2 regions of the Methylotenera sp. G11 genome follow, and region 2 is predicted to be linked to the other one. Evidence: riboswitches for the same ligand, from Rfam matches in the RefSeq annotation. Region 2 holds a riboswitch; the other holds the start of a gene.

Region 1 (7,825 bases), 1.0 Mb from region 2:
CATTCGTTTTGATGCCGTGTATGCAAGCCCGCTGCAGCGTTGTGTTAAATTGGCCGAAGTGCTTGATTTAGGCGAGGTGCAATTAGATCATCGCCTGAAAGAGCTGCACTTTGGTGATTGGGAAATGCAGGCCTGGGATAGCATACCGCGGGATGTATTTGATACCTGGGCGAAGGATTATGCAAACCTGTCGCCGCCAAATGGCGAGAGTTTTTCGCAACTCCATATGCGCTCAAAGAGTTTTATAGAAGATGTGAGCCATCACGCGCGAGGTCAGGAAATTGCTGTTATTACGCATGGCGGCGTCATTCGTGCCATGCTGGCCGACGTGCTGAATATGCCGCTGAAAGGCTTGTTCAGGATGGTGATTGATCACGCCAGCGTAACGCGCATATCGTTTGACGATGAAGTGCCCAGAATTCACTTTGTAAACCGCTGATGACGCTAAACCGCAACTACGCTGATCTTCTGCCCCAGGCATTCCACAATCTGCCCGGCACGTATTTTTGCCGTTCTGCGTAATTCAATATGGCCATCTACCTGAACGATACCGTCTGAGACCATCAGTTTGCCCTGGCCGCCGCTGTTGGCAATCCCCGCCAGTTTGAGCAGGTTGCAGAGTTCGATATATTCACCGTTTAATTCAAATGAGATTGTTTCCATGTTTATCCTTTTAACTTGAGCGGCAGCCCGGCAGCAACAAAGCTCACTTTGCCGGCAATCTGCGCAACAGCCTGGTTAAGCCTGCCCTGTTCATCTTGAAACTGGCGGTTGATTTCACCTAATGGCACTATGCCCATGCCGACCTCATTGCTGACAAGCAGGATCATGCCGGGCAGGTCGCCCAACTCCCGCAGCAGGGCATGGCGCTCATCTGGCCAGCTTATATTCTCCGGGCGTTCGCAGTCAGGACAGATGCACTGTGCCAGCCATAAAGTCAGGCAATCTATAATCACGCATTTGCCGATGCCGGCATGCTGTTTCAGCGCCTTTCCCAGGTCAAAGGGCTGCTCTACGGTCTGCCAATGCGCTGGCCGCCTGTTTTTATGGTGTTCTACGCGCTGTCCGAATTCATGGTCATACACTTGTGCGGTGGCGATATAAGTGACGGGCAAGCCGCTTTCCACGGCCAGCTTCTCGGCCAATGCGCTTTTCCCGGAACGGGCACCGCCCAGGATCAAGTGTATGTCATTCATGGGTGCTCCATTGGTTTTCCATGACCATATCGGTTAACGGCCTGGCTTTTCTCCATCCGGTTTCAACCAGCATGGGTTCGTTGTAAAAAGTACTCACGTGCCCGATGCATAAAATGGCAATCGGTTTCGCATCTGCCGGTGTGTTTAGCAAAGCGCCCAGTTTTTTTGGGTCGAAAATCGACACCCATCCCATGCCCAGGCCTTCTGCGCGCGCTGCCAGCCACATGTTCTGAATGGCGCAGCTCACTGAGGCGATGTCCATCTCCGGCAGCGTTCTGCGGCCAAAAATATGTTCTTCACGGTGATTGCATAATGCGGCGACCAGAAGCTCGCCGCAGTCCAGTATGCCTTCGACCTTCAGGCGCAGAAACTCGGCCATGCGTGCAGTGTTGTCATATTCGCCAATGGCCTGCGCGGTATGTTTGCGTTCTTCGTCTACCAGTTCATGAATCCTGTGGCGTAAAGTGCGGTCGGTTATCCTGATAAAGCGCCATGGCTGCATGAGCCCGACGCTGGGTGCCTGGTGTGCCGCCTGCAGAATCTTTGCCAGTGTTTCTGCGGATACCGGCGTGGGCAGAAAGTGGCGCATGTCCCTGCGCTCTGCAATCACACGGTATACGGCAGCGATTTCTGCTTCGGTGAATTGATGGTTAGCCATAAAAAAACCGCATTAGAGTTTTGCTCTAATGCGGGCTGTTTTAGTATTTAACACCCTGATCGCGATAGATTATGCGACGTTGGCAGATGATGAGGCTTTGATTGCGCTGTGTAGTTTAGGCAGCGCCTTGGTCAGTGCCCAGAATGCCGCCAGGTACATTGCGGTGAAGCCCATGTAGCTTGGCAGGTATTCCCAGCCATGTTTCAGGGATTCAACGATGCCTGCATCCGGGAAGCGGCCGGAAAATAAATAATAAGTCTGTGTGGAAATCACGAATGCAGCAAATGTTGAAACAACAGAGGCCGCTGTGTATTTGGCAATGCCTGTACTGTCAGCCTGCTGGCCTAACCATGCGCCAGCCAGCCACATGGCTGCGTAAGCCGGCAACATGCCCCAGTAACCATCGGTCAGGCAGAACGCCTGAATGCTGTCAATTGCGGCGGCGCCAAAGTCGATTGCCGTAGCCAGCACTACGAACAAGGCAAACCAGGCGGCTTTCCTGAGGTACAGGCCACCGATCAGGAGTAAAGCCAGGCTTGCGTCAGGCAATGATACGCTGGTCAGTACATGGCTGCCGCGGGTCAGCAGCATGAAAAAAGCGATGGCTGCGGCAATGATGACTTTTGTGTATACAGCGGATTGTGGAGTTGATGTGTTCATTTTATTTAAGTGCCTTTCAAAAAGGCGCGTATGGGTTATACGCGGCCCCGATCATTTACAGCATCATAACATTTTGTGTTACTGCATAAAAGAACACATTAGAAATCCGCTTTCATGCCTACGCGCCAGGTGCGTACAAAATCAACCGGATAGATCGCGTTGTCGGCAATCTGCACGGAATTTTCCTGATCAAAAATATTGTTGATTGCGGTAAAGAAGTTCAGGTTTCTGTACTGGTAGTTAATCGCAATATTCGTTGAATTGAAACTGTCCTGCTTCTGGCTGAAATTGTTCTCAAAATCATTAAAGGCATAGGCAGTAGAACGCCAGGTGTGGTTCAGGTTCAGGCTGGCATGATCAAGGAACTTGTAATTCAGGTTCGCAACAATGGTATGTCTGGGCGCGCCTGGCAAGTCTTTATTCTTGATGATCGAGCCATCCAGCGTTGTTTCTTTATCCACGATGGCGCGAGTGTAGTTGTAAATAATGGAAGCACTTAGGTCGTTGCTGAATTTGTAGCTGTCCTGCAGTTCCAATCCATATTTATACGTTTTGTCCAGATTGCTGTTGGTGCCGAAAAAACCAAAAGTCGGATCGAGGTATATTTCGTTGTTCAGGTTAGCCCTGAAAACGGTAATCTTCAGGCGGTTGTAGGCTGAAACGTGGTTAATGCCGGCATTCAGGGTGCGCACCTTTGCCGGGTCAAGGAAACCGTTAAACCCGCCGCCAAAAGTAAAAAGCCTGTCGATATCAGGCGCCTGGTAAGCCTGGTTGTAGTTGGTGAATGCGCTCAGGCTATCGCTGAAACGGTAATTGGCGCCAATATCAAAAGCATCGATATCTTCTGATTTTTTTGCTCCGGTCACTGGGCCAAAGGCATAGGAAACGGGTGAGAACCGATATTTGACTTGTTCGTTACGTGCGCCGGCAGATAATGTCAAAGCGTTGATCTTGTATTCACCGCTGACGTAAACCGCTTCATTTTTCTTGGTGGTTTCATCTTTGGAAGTCCCCCATGGGCTGTAGTCGCTGAACGACTTGCGTGAGCCGTCAAAATCCTGATAGCCGGCCAGCAGGCTGAGCGTATCGCTTTGGTAGCTGATACTGATGTCATTGCCTTTGTATAGGGAGTTGGCTGTTGATGGTGTTGAGGATATGAACTCGGAGAATTTATCTTCCTGATAATGGAAGGCGCTGATCCTGACATGGTCATTAACGTCATACTCGCCGCCGATCCGCCACTGGTCGCTATTGAAGCTTTGATGGGTGTATGTCTGGCTGAACGGCCTTTGCGTGACCTGTCTCGGGTCGTCGCGGAATTCATCCTGCGTCATTGCGTTTACGTAGCGCACGTCGTTACGGGAGCTGGTAGCTTCGATGTTAAAGCGCAATTGATCGGTAGGTTTGATTTTCAGTTTGACGTTCTGGCTATTGCTGGTGAATTGGTCTTTATGGCCGGTCTCATCTTTTTTGCTGAAACCGTCATGGCTGTCATGTGCCAGATTCACCGAGAGGTCAATATACTTTTCAGAGAAGCCGGCATTGATATACGAGTTTTTCTGGCCAAAATTACCTAAAGAGCTGCTGATGGTGACACCGGTCTTGTTTTTTGTATAAATCTGAATGCTGCCCGCGGTTGCGCCGTCACCGTAAATGACGGAGCTGCTGCCCTTGGCGATCTCAATGCGCTCGATATTGCCCAGCGCAATCCCAGCAAGCACGCTGGGTGACAGGTCGATGCTGTTCAGGCGTTGTCCGTCTACCGTAATGACAACGTTCTGATGGCCGTTCTCGGTACCAAAGCCACGCAGATTGATTGCCGGAGTTGCGCGGTTGCCGATGTTCGGTGATGCGTTCAGCGAAGTCTGCTGGGCAAGGTATTCGTAAAGGGTTGCTGCGCCAGAAGCTTCTATCTGTGCCGCGGTATGAATTTCGGAAGCGTAGGTCGTCTCCGTGTCTTTGCGCTCAAAGCGGTTTGCTTTTACGGTTACGTCATCAAGAGCTATGGTTTCGGCAGCAAAAACAGGTGACGAAATTGAGAGGCCAATCAGGCTGGCAATGGTAGATCTTTTCATTATATATTCCCTAAGCTATGCGCGACCCCGCGTATAGCGTTTAGTAACTTAGTTTGTAAGCTATTTTATTGATAACCTAGAAAACAAAAGGGGGTAGGGATATATTAAAGAAAGCGCAGAAGCAAGTGATTGGAAGCGCAGCCTTTGATACCGTCACCCCGCGGTAATTTTCTAGCGTAAATGTTGCGAGGCCGGTCTCCGGGCTGGTGAGCTTGGGGTTTTTAAACCTTGGGTTTGCGCCTTCCCGAGCTATTTTAGAGATCAGTGGCGTATTGCAAACCGTTATGAATAATCAGACTCACTTACCGTTGCGGGGGCAGCACAGGAATTGTTTCAGAAATTGAAGCGCACCTGTTTCCCAGTTTCACCTTGTTTGCAGAAAGCAAACTCGGCACCTATCAACTTTTGTGATTATAACTTTTTATTTTTAAATCTAAGGAACTATTTACAACTTATTTGGTTTGTAAATTATTGTAATACTTTATGAAATTCATGTTAACTATTGACTATAATCAATTTATTAAATTATAGTTGCTGTATGGATGCAGACTTAAAAGCGCTAGAACAGAAACTATCACACCTGATTTCGATGTGTAATGAGTTACGCGGTGAAAACGCGGAGCTACGCCATAGCCTGAATAAGATGGAAGCCGACACGGCGGCATTGAAAGCCAATATGGCGCAGGCCAGCGAGCGCATCGAGACCTTGATAGACAGTCTCCCCTGAATCAGATCCAACATCACATTTTAGAGCAAATAATAATGAGCGATATTAAAGGCGTAGACGTCAGTATCATGGGGCGGAACTTTACGGTGTCGTGTACCGATGAAGAACGCCCCGGCCTGATTAACGCTGTGAATTTTCTGGATAAGAAAATGCGCGATATCCGTGATAGCGGTAAAGTGATCGGTGTGGAAAGAATCGCAATCATGACTGCCCTGAACCTGGCTCACGAACTGCTTAACAGCAAGAGCGGTGATGTTGATGTAGGCGATATCAAGCGCAGGATTACAATCATGCTTGATCAGATTGATCAAGCATGTGGGCATGAATAAATATAAAATTTTGTCAAAAATACACGTCAAAAGAGAGTAGAATCAATTCAAGCAGTTTTATCTTAAGAGGAAGCAGGATTTAAGATAATTCATCAGATTTCAAAGTTTGTTCTCTGCGGTTCGGTTTAGGCTAATAATTCCTTGAACTAGTTTATAGCATCGGTTTTAGTCATTCGAGCGTCTGTGTGAGCGCCTCTTGCAGGTGTACCTAATGCACTCTAGGCTGTTACCACTTGAGCCTTTTTGGTTCAGGATGCTGGTCTAGGCTGTTCCGTGGAGAACTCTCAATCCCCGTTATTTTCTATAAGACGCTGTTATTCCCGATTGGATTTCTCAGGCATGGCAAACCTGTTTGATATTCGTAAAAAATTTCTTGAAAATCCGCATACCATTAAAAATGTCCGCCAGGACTTTCCCGATTGGCATCGGGGCAGGTCGCACTATGCGCTTTGGGCGATAGATGTGGATTGCCAGGCAGTGCGGCAGCAGGTACAGGCTGCTGAGCAGCATCTGTCTGGCTTTCTGCTGGATGGATATTGCCGCCAGCCACATGTAACGCTTGGTATCAACGGGTTTCTGAGTGAACAGCCGCAATGTTCGGATAATTACGGTGCCTGGGATTTTGAAGCGGATGTATCGGCTTTAAAAAGTGCCTGCATACAGCCATTTGAGATCGAAATCGGCTCCTTAGCCAGCTTCAGCTCAGCGCCATTTCTTCATGTTCATGATGCTGGCCATCGCCTGCACGCGCTGCATGCGCTTTTGCATTCCATGGCTTGTGATGGGCGTACGCAATACCTTCCTCATGTAACGGTTGGCCTTTATTCTGATACATGGAAAACTGCAATGATTGATCTTCGGCTGAGCGCTTTCCCGCAGGAGAGCGTGACAAACTGTTTGATCAGCCGGATCAGCCTGATGTGCTATAACGCTTCTGAGGTCGGGGGAGAGCTGCTGACGCTTGCCGACTATGACCTGGAGCAGGGGGCGCTACAATGGCGTCAGCCATTGCCCGTGATGCCGGAAATTTCCTGGCTACCTTAATGCGTGATATTTAAGGTCTGCCAGGCTGACGATTTTCAGGCATTTTTCGTGGCAGGCTTCCATGATCACCGGTGGTGCAAATCCGGCCTCGGATGCCTCAAGCCAGCGGCTGGCACATAGGCACCAGCGGTCGCCGGCCTTTAGTCCTGCAAAGCCATATTCAGGGCGCGGCGTGCTTAAGTCGTTACCGCATGAAGCCGAGAATGCCAGGAACTCTTCTGTCATTTGTGCGCAGACGGTGTGGCTGCCGCTGTCCTCAATACTGGTTTCACAGCACCCGTTACGCGTAAAACCGGTAACCGGGCTGAGGCTGCAGGCTTGCAGCGGGGTGCCTAATACATTCTTCTGCTGTGGCTTCGTCATAATGAAAATTGATGATTGTTGATTTGGTTATAGATTATCATAAGCGAATATTTTTAACTGGAAAAAACCATGCGTTATTGGTTAATGAAATCTGAGCCGGCGGATGTTTCAATTGATGACCTGGCGGCGAGGCCGGATCAGACTGTCGATTGGTATGGCGTACGTAATTATCAGGCAAGAAACTTTATGCGCGACCAGATGAAAGTGGGCGATGGCGTGCTGTTTTATCACTCCAACTGTGCCGAGCCCGGCATTGCGGGTATCGCTGAAGTGTGTACGCTCGCTTACCCTGATCGATTGCAGTTCATCGAGGGGCATAAGTATCATGATCCCAAAGCCAGCCCGGAAAACCCGCGCTGGTTTAATGTGGATGTGAAGCTGGTGCGTAAAACCAGGCTGTTAAGCCTGAAAGAAATGCGGGAAACGCCGGAGCTTGCCAATTTGCGTATTCTGCAGCGCGGTAACCGTTTATCCATTACGCCGGTAGACCCCAGGGACTGGGAATTGATATTGGAAAAATTAAAATAAAAAGCCCCGAAACGGGGCTTTTTGCAGGCTGTATTTATAAAGGCTTATCTAAACTGCCTGATGATTTCGGATAAGTCACCACGCCCCAGGGCATCTTTTTATCTTCGATCTGCTTGGTGATTTCCAGCTTTTCGGTATCTATCACAAATACTGCATCCGATTTGCCGCACGCCAGCAGAATCTCTTTGTCGTCAGGGGTGAAGCTGAAGTGCCAGCAGCGGTTCCCGGTCGTCACTTGTTTTACT
Region 2 (7,825 bases):
ATGCCTATGCCTGTTTCAGGAACGCGCGCCCCAAGCTGCTGCTGACCACTTATTTTGCCAACACCTCACGCTACCAGGCATTTATTGCCGCTTTGCCGGTAGATGGCATTCATGTAGACCTGGTCAGGGCGCCGGAGCAGCTGGGACCTTGGGTGAATGCAATCCCCAGCCATTGGGTGCTGTCGGCCGGGGTTGTAGATGGCCGCAACATATGGCGCAACGACCTGGATAAGACGATAGCATTGCTGGAACCATGGGCGCAAAGGCTGAAAGGACGCCTGTGGCTGGCGCCAAGCTGCTCATTGCTGCATACGCCCGTGACGCTGGTGCATGAGCTGAAACTGGATGCGGAAATCAAGTCATGGCTGGCATTTGCCGATGAAAAGATTCATGAACTGGGCATCATTGCAAAAGCATTCAATGACGGCGTTGGCTCGGTTGCAGCTGAACTCGCGGCATCGCGCGCGGCTGTCGCTTCACGCACAGCATCCGGCCGCGTACATTCTGCGGTCGTAAAAGCACGCATTGCCTCGTTGGACAAGGTGAATGAAAATCGCCGCAGCTTGTTTCCGGCGCGTCAGGCAGCGCAAAAAGCACGTTTGAAACTGCCGCTGCTGCCGACTACAACCATAGGCTCATTTCCGCAGACAGACGATATCCGCAGCAACCGGGCAAAGCTCAAAAGGGGGGAGATTAGCCGGAAGCAGTATGATGCCGACATTCGAACCCATATCACATACGCCATCCGCGAGCAGGAATCACTGGATCTGGATGTTCTGGTGCATGGTGAAGCCGAGCGTAATGACATGGTGGAATTTTTTGGCGAGCAGCTTGCCGGTTATGCATTTACCGAGAACGGATGGGTGCAAAGCTATGGTTCACGCTGCGTGAAGCCGCCGGTCATTTATGGCGATGTATACAGGGCTGAACCTATCACGGTAGATGTTGCGCGCTTTGCGCAGTCGCTATCGGCACGGCCGGTGAAAGGCATGCTTACCGGCCCGATCACGATGCTGCAATGGTCGTTTGTACGTGATGACCAATCACGTGAAACTACCGCAATGCAGCTGGCGCTGGCGATACGCGATGAAGTCGACGATCTGCAGAAGGCGGGGATTGCCATTATCCAGATAGATGAGCCGGCATTGCGCGAAGGCCTGCCGCTGCAAAAAGCAGCCTGGGCGAATTACCTGGCCTGGGCAGTGCGGGCTTTCAGGCTCAGTGCAAGCGTCGCGCATGATGATACGCAGATACATACGCACATGTGCTACGCCGAGTTCAACGATATCCTGCCTGCGATTTCAGCCATGGATGCCGATGTGATTACGATTGAAACCTCACGTTCGGCGATGGAGCTGCTGGATGCCTTTGGTGAATTCGATTACCCGAACGAGATCGGGCCTGGCGTATACGATATTCACTCGCCGCGCGTGCCTACGGTGGCCGCCATGCAGGAGCTGATGTATCACGCAGTCAGGGTGGTGCCGGTAGAGCGGCTTTGGGTCAACCCGGATTGCGGTCTGAAAACACGCGGTTGGACTGAAACCAAGCTGGCACTGCACAACATGGTGAATGTGGCAAAAGCGCTGAGAAAACAATTCGCCGCTGTTCAATCATAATCTCTTGATAAACATATATATAGCTATTTATATTGAATATTTAGCTATATATTGTGTTTTGTGCTTGAAATAACACGCCATATTGCGTTATAGTGAATGCATACGGTTCTTAATTCTTGATCTTGAATTAAGATAATAGGGAATGCGGTGCGTGGCTTTTATCGTTAAAGCCGCAATGCCGCAGCTGCCCCCGCAACTGTAATCAGCGAGTAGTTTGCCATATCTGCCACTGCATCTTTTGATGTGGGAAGGCTGGCAAAGTGCATCGACCTGAGAGCCAGGAGACCTGCCGTAGACATTTTTTACATGGTTTGAATATGTAAAAGTAATTTTTATAACGTTTGAGGCGGGGTGTCCTCGGCAGATGGAATGGTTGCCTGCGCGCATTCATTCCGCCATGCTGGTTTTTATTTGATAGATTGATCGTCAGTTGATTGCTGATGATGCGCTATGGATAAAAAGTGTCCTGCCCTTTGAGAAAAGGGAAATCAAAATGGATGATGCAGTATCACATCATATCAGTACGTCTAATATCAATGGCCTGAATGCCGCGTCATTGCAGCCTTTACCCACATTGCAGGTGATTCGCCGTAATGGTGATGTCGTTGCCTACCACCTGGATAAAATATCGATTGCAATCACTAAAGCATTCCTGGCCGTAGAAGGCAATCACAGCGCGGCTTCACAGCGTGTGCGCGACCAGGTGGCGATCCTGAGCCAGCTGGTGAATAACGCGCTGGTACGCCGTTTGCCTGCCGGCGGTGCCATTCACATTGAAGATATTCAGGATCAGGTTGAGCTGGCGCTCATGCGTAACGGCAATCATGACGTAGCACGCGCTTATGTACTGTACAGGGAAAAGCGGAATGCGGAACGCGCTGCGGCTAAGTCCAGCCAGGCAGCACCGGAGCCTGTGCATGCGCTGAATGTGAATGTAAATGGCAAGCTGGCGCCGCTGGATATCGGGGTGCTGACCGCCATGGTGGAAGAAGCATGCCAGGGCCTGGGTGAAGCCGTGCGTCCAGACCTCGTTGTCGGACAGGCCGTGCGCGACCTGTATGACGGCATCCCGTTTGATGAGGTACGCAAGGCTTTGATCCTGTCTGCACGCAGCCTGATAGAAACCGAGCCGGCGTACAACTACGTGACCGCCCGCCTGCAGCTCGACCTCGTGCGCGCCGAAGTGCTGGGCGAAAGCGTGAGTCAGGCCGCAATGAAAATGCACTATATCGAGTATTTCCCGCGCTACGTCAGAATGGGGATAGAGGCCGGGCTGCTGGACGCCAGGCTCGCCCAGTTCGATCTTGAGAAACTAAGCGCGGCATTGGCTGCGGAGCGTGATTTCCAGTTTGGTTATTTAGGTTTGCAGACGCTGTATGACCGTTATTTCCTGCATATCGAAGAGCGCCGTATCGAGCTGCCGCAAATATTCTTTATGCGGGTGGCAATGGGGTTGGCCATCAACGAGATTGACCGCGAAGACCGAGCCATCGAATTCTATCATGTGCTGTCCAGTTTTGATTTCATGAGCTCGACGCCTACGCTGTTCAATAGCGGCACGCTGCATTCACAGCTTTCATCCTGCTATCTGACCACCGTGACCGATGACCTGGACGGCATTTACCAGGGCATTAAGGAAAACGCGATGCTGCAGAAGTACGCCGGTGGCCTGGGCAACGACTGGACCCCTGTGCGCTCGCTGGGCGCCCGCATTAAAGGCACCAACGGTAAAAGCCAGGGCGTGATTCCATTCCTCAAGGTGGTGAACGACACCGCGGTTGCGGTGAACCAGGGCGGCAAGCGTAAAGGGGCGGTGTGTGCGTACCTGGAAACCTGGCACCTGGATATTGAAGAGTTTTTAGATCTGCGCAAAAACACGGGCGACGACCGCCGCCGTACGCATGACATGAACACTGCGCACTGGATCCCTGACCTGTTCATGCGCCGTGTGACGGAAAACGGGGAGTGGACTTTATTCTCGCCTTCAGACGTGCCTGACCTGCATGACAAATATGGCAAGGCGTTTGAGCAGGCTTATGTCGAATATGAGCGCCGCGCGGACCATGGCGAGATCAAGCTGTTCAAACGCATCCCGGCATTGCAGATGTGGCGCAAGATGCTCTCCATGCTGTTCGAAACCGGCCACCCATGGATTACATTCAAAGACCCGTGCAATATCCGCTCGCCGCAGCAGCATGTAGGGGTGGTGCATAGCTCCAATCTTTGTACGGAAATCACGCTGAACACTTCCGATACCGAGATTGCAGTGTGCAATCTGGGTTCCGTGAACCTTCTGCAGCACCTGAAAGAAGTCAATGGGCAGCTGGTGCTGGATAACGATAAGCTGCGGGCGACTATCAAAGTGGGGATGCGCATGCTTGATAATGTCGTGGATATTAATTTTTACGCAGTGGGCAAGGCCAGGAACTCCAATTACCGCCACCGCCCGGTGGGCATGGGCATCATGGGTTTCCAGAACTGCCTGCATGCGATGCGTATTCCGTATGCAAGCAATGAAGCGGTTGAGTTTGCCGACCGCGCCATGGAGATGGTGTGTTACAACGCTTATTGGGCTTCAACCCTGCTGGCGGAAGAGCGCGGTGCGTATTCAAGCTTTAAAGGCAGTTTGTGGGATCAGGGCATTCTTCCGCTTGATACGCTGGATCTGTTATTGAATGAACGCGGCGGCAATGTGGAAGTGGACAGGAGTGCAAGCCTGGATTGGGATGCCTTGCGTAAGCGCATACAGGCAGTAGGCATGCGTAACTCCAATTGCGTAGCGATTGCGCCGACCGCGACAATTTCAAATATTGTCGGCGTTTCTGCAAGCATCGAACCGGAATACCAGAACCTTTATGTCAAATCCAACCTTTCCGGTGAATTTACCATCGTGAATGAGCAGTTGGTGATTGACCTTAAAAACCGTGGTTTGTGGGATGCTGTGATGGTGTCCGACCTCAAGTATTTTGATGGGTCACTGGCACCTATCGACCGTGTGCCTGCGGATATCAAGCAGCTTTATGCGACAGCCTTTGATGTTGACCCAAGCTGGCTGATTGAAGCGGCTGCACGCCGGCAGAAATGGATAGACCAGGCGCAATCGCTAAACCTGTATTTCGCTGTGCCATCCGGCAAAAAGCTCAATGACACCTACATGCTGGCCTGGCAGCGCGGCTTGAAAACGACCTACTACCTGCGTTCCATGGGCGCTACTGCAGCCGAGAAATCTACCGGTTCCGGCGGTGAATTGAATGCCGTCGTAGCGGCCGTGCCCAGTGTGAATGAGCCTGCGCCAAAAATGTGCTCGATTGACAACCCTGAGTGCGAATCTTGCCAATAAGCGGGCGAGCCAGTGGAAAATAAGGAAAAATAAACATGCTTACATTTGAAGATGAAACATACACGGAGTCATCCGACTCAGGGCTGACGGCAGCACCCGCCGCGGAAACACGCACGGCTTCAGCGTTTGCGGCAGGCCAGGCTACAATGCCGGGGCGCGTGAATGCCTCGGATAAGCGCATGATCAATGGTCAAACGGATGTCAATCAATTAGTGCCATTCAAATACCATTGGGCCTGGGATAAATACCTGGCGGGTTGTGCCAATCACTGGATGCCGCAGGAAGTCAGCATGAGCCGTGATATTGCGCAGTGGAAAGACAGCACGGCGCTCACCGAGGATGAACGCCTGATCGTCAAGCGTAACCTGGGTTTCTTCACTACGGCGGATTCGCTGGCTGCCAACAATATCGTGCTGGGCACCTATCGGCATATCACCGCGCCGGAGTGCCGCCAGTATCTGCTGCGCCAGGGGTTCGAAGAGGCGATCCATACGCATGCATACCAGTATATCGTCGAAAGCCTGGGCCTGGATGAAGCGGAGGTTTTCAATGCCTATCAGGAGGTGCCCAGCATCAAGGCAAAGGATGATTTTCTGATCCCGTTCATCAATACGCTGACTGACCCGGAATTCAAAACCGGTACGCCGGAGGCCGACCAGCAACTGCTTCGTTCGCTGATTGTATTTGCCTGCATCATGGAAGGCCTGTTTTTCTATGTGGGCTTTGTGCAGATACTGGCACTCGGCCGCCAGAATAAAATGCAGGGTGCCGCCGAGCAGTACCAGTACATCCTGCGCGACGAGTCCATGCACTGCAACTTCGGTATTGATGTGATCAATACCATCAAACTTGAAAACCCGCACCTATGGACGCCAGTATTCAGGGATGAAATCAAGGCATTGATGCAGCACGGTGTCGAGCTTGAGTATCAGTATGCAGAGGCGACCATGCCGCGCGGTGTACTGGGTTTGAATGCGACCATGTTCAAAGAGTACCTGCGCTTCATTGCCAATCGCCGCTGCCAGCAGATTGGCCTGGAGGCGCTGTATCCCGGGGCAAACAATCCATTTCCCTGGATGAGTGAAATGATGGACCTTAAGAAAGAAAAGAACTTTTTTGAGACGCGGGTGACGGAGTACCAGACCGGCGGTGCGTTAAGCTGGGATTAACCATAAACCGGGATTGGATGTAAAAAACAGCCTTCAGATGAAGGCTGTTTTTTTATTGGCGCATGAGCAGCAACCTTATCAATGGAGAATTCTGCTCATATCCGTTTTAAATACATTAAACTACAGGCATGGCTAATGATATTTTAAAGATAAGGATTGCGTGCGGTGACAAAGTCGCAATGGGGCCGGGCAAAGCGGATTTGCTTGAAGCCATTGATGACTGCGGGTCTATCTCTTCTGCCGCTAAGCGCATGCAGATGTCATACCGCAGGGCCTGGGAGCTTGTGGATGTCATGAACAAATGCTTTGACCAGCCCCTGGTCACCAGCTCACCGGGCGGGCATCACGGGGGCGGGGCGGAACTGACCGAGCTCGGCCGCAGCATGCTTAAAAACTATCGCGATGCGGTAGCGAAAGCGCATCTGTCAGCCCAGGCAGAGCTTGACCAGATTCTGTCACACCTCATCACCGCCGATTAATCAACGCTGAAGCAGTCAACCGGGAAGCAATGATGCGTTTCTGATCATCATGCCCCTGATGGTTAGTTTTTATCGTTATTCCCGTTTGAATATAGCGATAGTCGTGAGAGAATGGCAATATAGGCGGCAAGCCGTCATTTCATCATATTGTCATAAGGGGGAGTTATGCATATCAGTCACCATTTTTTACGGTCTATCATTGCACTGTCGGTCACGGCAGCCTATCCAGCCACGGTGCTGGCGCTCGATGATGCCGAGTCACGCATCAGGGAGCTGGAAAACAAAGTGCAGCAGCTGATCCAGCAGCGCGCGGAGCAGGACCAGCAGCTTGATATCCTGACTAAAGAACTGGTGGGGCTGGGCAACCAGGTCAGCCAGTCCAAGATCGTTAAATCAGAAGAAAAAGGCAGCAGCAAAGGCAATCCCATCTATGGCGGGTTCAAAGACGGCCTGGTATTTGAAGATGGCACCGGGGACTGGAAATTGCAGTTAAACGGGCGGGTGCAGGCTGATTACCAGAATTACCGGCCGGATGACTGGGCAAATGATACTTTCAGTATCCGTCGCGCACGTTTTGGCGGTACATTTTCATTCCTGAAAGACTTTGCCGTGCGGGTTGAAGGCGAGTATGCAAATGACAATGCCGGCAGCAAGGGGACAACCGCCCTGACTTATGGCTACCTTGATTTTACGCGCTGGTCTGCCGCCAAGATACGCGTTGGCCAGTTTAAACCGCTGTTTGGCCTGGAGCGTGCGCAAAGCACGAACTTTACCGATTTTACGGAAATATCCTTGGCAACAAGCAATGGCACGGTGTTTAACTCTACCTATGACCGCGGTGTGATGATACATGGGGATCTGCTGCCATGGGTCAATTACAATGTGTATGCAGTGAACGGCAGCGGCCAGAACAATGATGACGCTAAGGACAGCAAGGATATCGGAGCCAGGCTGAATGCAAACCTGGCGAAGCTGACTGACAGCAAGAGCCTGGTATTGCATGTGGGTACATCTGTGAGCAAAGGCAGCATTGATTTCACCACCCCGACAACCAAAGCGATCAAGCAGAAAACGGAAGGTAACGGTGTCGAGTTCTTCAGCGTGGGAAATTTCATCAACACGGAAAAGACAGACAGAAACCGCTTTGGCCTTGAAACCGCTTTTGCTTATGGCCCGGTAAAGCTACAGTCTGAATATATTCAGGCGAACTTCGAAGGC

The links. Region 2 has a riboswitch for cobalamin ahead of GQ51_RS02870 (ribonucleoside-diphosphate reductase subunit alpha). Riboswitches for the same ligand answer to the same signal wherever they lie in the genome.
Region 1: another riboswitch for cobalamin. It lies ahead of GQ51_RS07685 (TonB-dependent receptor); the one in region 2 lies ahead of GQ51_RS02870 (ribonucleoside-diphosphate reductase subunit alpha).

The regions. Positions count from the first base shown of each region.
Region 1 is NZ_JUHH01000001.1:1,658,826-1,666,650, reverse strand. It holds gene cobC (alpha-ribazole phosphatase) at 1-439, shown strand, start outside; gene GQ51_RS07705 (RNA-binding S4 domain-containing protein) at 445-663, opposite strand; gene cobU (bifunctional adenosylcobinamide kinase/adenosylcobinamide-phosphate guanylyltransferase) at 666-1,196, opposite strand; gene bluB (5,6-dimethylbenzimidazole synthase) at 1,189-1,854, opposite strand; gene GQ51_RS07690 (hypothetical protein) at 1,924-2,514, opposite strand; gene GQ51_RS07685 (TonB-dependent receptor) at 2,613-4,589, opposite strand; cobalamin riboswitch at 4,762-5,003, opposite strand; gene GQ51_RS07680 (hypothetical protein) at 5,128-5,316, shown strand; gene GQ51_RS07675 (cell division protein ZapA) at 5,352-5,645, shown strand; gene GQ51_RS07670 (2'-5' RNA ligase family protein) at 5,985-6,689, shown strand; gene GQ51_RS07665 (DUF2237 family protein) at 6,681-7,052, opposite strand; gene GQ51_RS07660 (EVE domain-containing protein) at 7,122-7,580, shown strand; gene GQ51_RS07655 (YVTN family beta-propeller repeat protein) at 7,615-7,825, opposite strand, start outside.
Region 2 is NZ_JUHH01000001.1:632,994-640,818, reverse strand. It holds gene metE (5-methyltetrahydropteroyltriglutamate--homocysteine S-methyltransferase) at 1-1,619, shown strand, start outside; cobalamin riboswitch at 1,706-1,927, shown strand; gene GQ51_RS02870 (ribonucleoside-diphosphate reductase subunit alpha) at 2,113-4,959, shown strand; gene GQ51_RS02865 (ribonucleotide-diphosphate reductase subunit beta) at 4,995-6,128, shown strand; gene GQ51_RS02860 (winged helix-turn-helix domain-containing protein) at 6,257-6,607, shown strand; gene GQ51_RS02855 (OprO/OprP family phosphate-selective porin) at 6,773-7,825, shown strand, end outside.